2 regions of the Streptomyces sp. NPDC058457 genome follow, and region 2 is predicted to be linked to the other one. Evidence: riboswitches for the same ligand, from Rfam matches in the RefSeq annotation. Region 2 holds a riboswitch; the other holds the start of a gene.

Region 1 (2,190 bases), on a different contig from region 2:
TCCGCCGCCGTACGCCATCGCGAGCGTCGACCACGCGCTGCGCGCCGCGGCGATGCTCCAGCTGGAGGGCGGGCTGACCGTGTCGCAGGTCGCCGAGCGGCTGGGGGTGGCCCGGTCCACCGCGCACCGGTTGCTGGCGATGCTCGTGTACCGGGACTTCGCCGTCCAGGGCGAGGACCGGGTCTACCGCGCCGGGCCGGTCCTGGAGCTGGCCGCGCACTCGCAGTCACAGGTGTCGCGGCTGCGGGCGGTCGCGCTGCCGCATCTGCAGCGGCTGGTCGAGCTGGTGGCGGAGACGGCCAACCTCGCCGTCCGCACAGGCGACTCCGTCCGGTTCATCGCCAGCGTGGAGTGTGCGCGGGTGCTCCGGGTGGGGTCCCGGGAGGGGATGGTGTTCCCGGCACACCGGACCACGGGCGGACTGCTGCTGCTGGCGGACCTGCCGGAGGAGCAGCTGGCGGAGGTGTACGCGGAGGAGCGGTACCGGGACCGGCCGGCCGAGCGGCCGGACCTCGCCGGGCTGCGGCGGGAGCTGGCGCGGGTGCGGCGGGGTGGCTTCGCCGTGAACCGGGAGCGGTCGGAGCGGGGGCTGCTCGCGGTGGGGGTGCCGGTTCGGGGGGCCGACGGGAGGGTGGTGGCGGGGGTCTCGGTCTCGCTGCCGAGCGTGCGGTACGAGAAGGGCCGGCTGGGGGAGTTGGTGGCGGCCTTGGGCGGAGTGGCTCGGGGGATCGAGGGGGAGCTCGTCTAAGGGGGTGGGGGTTGTTGTGGTGTGACGGCTGCGGGCTCTCCGTGGCTGGTCGCGCTCACGCGGCGGAGCCGCACATCGACGACGCCCCGCGCCCCTTCGGGGGCGCGTTAAGCTGATCGTGCAGCTGGTTCGTCCCGTTGGCCAGACGGGACGTCGTAAGAGGGAACCCGGTGTGAGTCCGGGACTGCCCCGCAGCGGTGAGTGGGAACGACCGCCGTCATACGCACTGGATCCACCGGATCCGGGAAGCGACGGCCAGTAGGGGTCTCGTACGACTGCGTACGACTTTGTACGACGAGACGCGCCCGCGAGTCCGAAGACCTGCCAACTGCCCGTGCGCGAGCCACTCGTGCGCGGACATCCCGGTGACCTCGTGGGCGGGTCGGCGTGCACATCGGACGGACGGTCGGGTACGACCGTCGCCGTCCGGTTCGTCATCCCTTCGCGCTCTCGTCCCGTCACCGGGACCTCAGGGAATCGTCTCGCGAAGGAGATCTCCGTGACAGCCAAGTCCGCAGCCGCGGCAGCCCGGGCCACCGTGTACGGCTACCCCCGCCAGGGGCCGGCCCGGGAACTGAAGAAGGCGATCGAGAGCTACTGGCAGGGCCGGGTCACCGCCGACGCCCTGCATGCCACCGCCGCCGAACTGCGCCGCTCCACCTGGCGGCAGCTCGCCGAGGCCGGCATCCACGAGGTGCCGACCGGCGACTTCTCGTTCTACGACCACGTCCTCGACACCACCGTGATGGTCGGCGCCGTCCCCGAGCGGCACCGCGCCGCCGTCGACGCCGATGCCCTGGACGGCTACTTCGCCATGGCCCGCGGCACCCAGGACGTCGCGCCGCTGGAGATGCCGAAGTGGTTCGACACCAACTACCACTACCTGGTGCCGGAGTTGGGCCCCGACACCGTCTTCGCCACGAACTCCGCCCAGCAGGTGGGCGAGCTGCGGGAGGCGCTGGTCCTCGGACTCACCGCCCGGCCGGTGCTGGTCGGCCCGGTCACCTATCTGCTGCTGGCCAAGCCGGCGCCCGGCGTGCCCGCCGGCTTCGACCCGCTCACCCTCCTCGACCGGCTGCTCCCGGTGTACGCCGAGGTCCTCGCCGACCTGCGGGCGGCCGGCGCCGAGTGGGTGCAGCTCGACGAGCCCGCCCTGGTCCAGGACCGCACCCCGGCCGAACTGGCCGCCGTCGCCCGCGCCTACCGCGACCTGGGCGCCGGCACCGACCGGCCGAAGCTCCTGGTCGCCTCCTACTTCGACCGGCTCGGCGAGGCCCTGCCGGTGCTGGCCAAGGCTCCGGTGGAGGGGCTCGCCCTGGACTTCACCGGGGCGGCGGCCGCCAACCTGGACGCTCTGGCCGCCGTCGGCGGGCTGCCCGGCAAGCGACTGGTCGCCGGTGTCGTCAACGGCCGCAACATCTGGGTCAACGACCTGCCGGCGT
Region 2 (2,190 bases):
ATCGTCGGATTGGCCGCCCGCCGCCGCAGCACCTCCGCCAGCCCCTCCTCGGTCAGTTCGGCCGGGTCGCGAGCAGGGCCGCCAGCAGCGTGTGCGCCAACGGGTAAGCACCCAGAGCCACTTGGGCGAGGATCACCGCGGACATACCCCAGTCGAGCCCGGGCGGCCCGTCCTCTGCGTTGGTCCAGTCGATGACCCGAGGGCCGTCGGGGGTCAGCTCCCCCAGCTCTCAACTTCGTTCGAGCCGGGGGGACCCCCATCGTTGTCCGGATGCAGGTCGAGGTGGAGGACCCGGGCACCCGGGTCGGCCGGATCCCGGCCCGGCACGGCGTGCAGTCGCCGCAGCAGCGAGGCGAGCAGCGCCCCGCCCTCCGCCGCGTCCGTCTCCCCCGCCAGCAGCGCCGCCAGCATGGTCGGACCGGACAGGCGCTCCATGACCAATTCGGTACGGGACGCGGACGGCCGTACCCGGGGCGCCGGGTAGCCGTGCTCCCGTACGTACGTCATCACCGCGCCCTCGGCGGCCGCGTCCCCCCAGCCGTCCCGGTCCCGGCGCAGCACCCACGCCTCGTCGATCTCGTACACGTCGGCCGAACGCCCCGAGCCGAGCAGTCTCCCCGTCATGGCATGACCATAACGAAACGGTCCTCGCACAGCCCCCTCTCAGCTTCCCCCGGGCGGCCGGTAAGGTAGCCGGGTCGTCATCACCCGTACGGGGGGAAGCCGGTGCAATTCCGGCGCTGACCCGCAACCGTGAGCCACATCCCGTGTGGCAAGCCGGACCGCCGCGCCCGGGACGTTGAGGGCTCATGTGCGCCGGCGCCCGCCGTCGCACGGCACCGTCGAGGTTTACGGAGCCGAGCCGCCGGGGTGTCCCGTGCTGCCCGGCTCCCCGCAGGGAGAGGCACCCGCCGACCATGACCGTCCTCCGCCGCACCGCCGGGGTGCTGGCCGCCACCGCGGTCATCGGTACCGCCACACCCGTGACGACCGCACTGGCCGCCGGCACCGCGTCCCCGTCGCCGTCCGCGTCGGTGGTCCTCCCGTCGGGGCTGTACGGCGGTTCGGACCCCAGGTTCGACGGTGTCTGGCGTCAGTCCCTCGCCCTGCTGGCCCAGCGCGCGGTGGGGGTCACCCCGGCCGCGAGGGCGGTGGACTGGCTGGCCGGGCAGCAGTGCGCGAACGGCTCGTTCGCCGCGTTCCGCGCCGAGCCGACGGCGGCCTGCGACGCCAAGGTGGCGGTCGACACGAACAGCACGGCCGCCGCCGTACAGGCGCTGAAGGCGGCCGGCGGGCACGACGATGCCGCGGAGAAGGCCGTGACCTGGCTGAAGTCGCAGCAGAACGAGGACGGCGGCTGGGGCTACACCCCGGGCTCGGCCAGCGACACCAACTCCACGGGCGTGGTCGTCGGCGCGCTCGCGGCGGCCGGCGCGAGCGCGGACAGGTCGCCGTACGACCTCCTCGCCAAGTGGTCCGTCCCCTGCGACGAGGACGGTGGCGGCGCGCTCGCCTACCAGCCGGACAAGCAGGGGAAGCTGGCCGCCAACGCGGACGCGACCGCGGCCGGGGTGCTCGGGGCCCTCGGCAAGGGGTTCGTGACGACGGCCGGGAAGGCCCCGGCGCAGGGCTATGTCTGCGCCGACTCCGACAAGGCCCTGACCCGGGAGGAGGTGGCCCGCAACGGCGCCGCGTACCTGGGGGACGCCATGTTCACGACCGGCCACCTCGTCTCGGCGCTGCCCGGTGCCAAGCCCCAGCCGGACTACGGCAACACCGCCGACGCGGTCGTCGCCATGGCCGCGCAGGGCTGGACGAAGCCCGCGAAGAAGCCGTACGCCTGGCTGGAGGCGCACGCTGTGCCGTGGGCGGAGCAGAGCGGGCCCGCGGCCTACGCCGAACTGATCCTCGCCGCGCACGCGATGGGCGCGGACCCGCGCGACTTCGGCGGGACGAACCTGGTGACGGCGCTGAACGCGACGGGCCCGGCCCCGCGGGCGGCCGCCGCGAAGCACACCGGGGAGAAGAAGTCGGGCAGCAGCGTGTGGTGGATCGTCGGCACCGGTCTCGTCGCCGGTATCGGCATCGGCTTCCTGCTCAGCGGCCGCCGGAAGCAGCAGCAGCTGTGAGCGCGGTCCGCCGTGCGGGGCTGCTGCTCCTGGCCGCGCTGACGCTGTGCGCGACGGCCGC

Evidence for each region. A riboswitch is a leader RNA that binds a small molecule or an ion and turns the genes downstream of it on or off. The one in region 2 is predicted to bind cobalamin.
Region 1: another riboswitch for cobalamin. It lies ahead of metE (5-methyltetrahydropteroyltriglutamate--homocysteine S-methyltransferase); the one in region 2 lies ahead of ACFWPS_RS22635 (prenyltransferase/squalene oxidase repeat-containing protein).

What each region holds. Positions count from the first base shown of each region.
Region 1 covers NZ_JBHXLU010000126.1:18,560-20,749, reverse strand. Annotated here, with positions in the region: gene ACFWPS_RS49620 (IclR family transcriptional regulator) at 1-748, shown strand, start outside; cobalamin riboswitch at 857-1,092, shown strand; gene metE (5-methyltetrahydropteroyltriglutamate--homocysteine S-methyltransferase) at 1,248-2,190, shown strand, end outside.
Region 2 covers NZ_JBHXLU010000028.1:4,832-7,021, forward strand. Annotated here, with positions in the region: partial or broken gene ACFWPS_RS22630 (phosphotransferase) at 1-624, opposite strand, end outside; cobalamin riboswitch at 679-810, shown strand; gene ACFWPS_RS22635 (prenyltransferase/squalene oxidase repeat-containing protein) at 918-2,129, shown strand; gene ACFWPS_RS22640 (SCO2322 family protein) at 2,126-2,190, shown strand, end outside.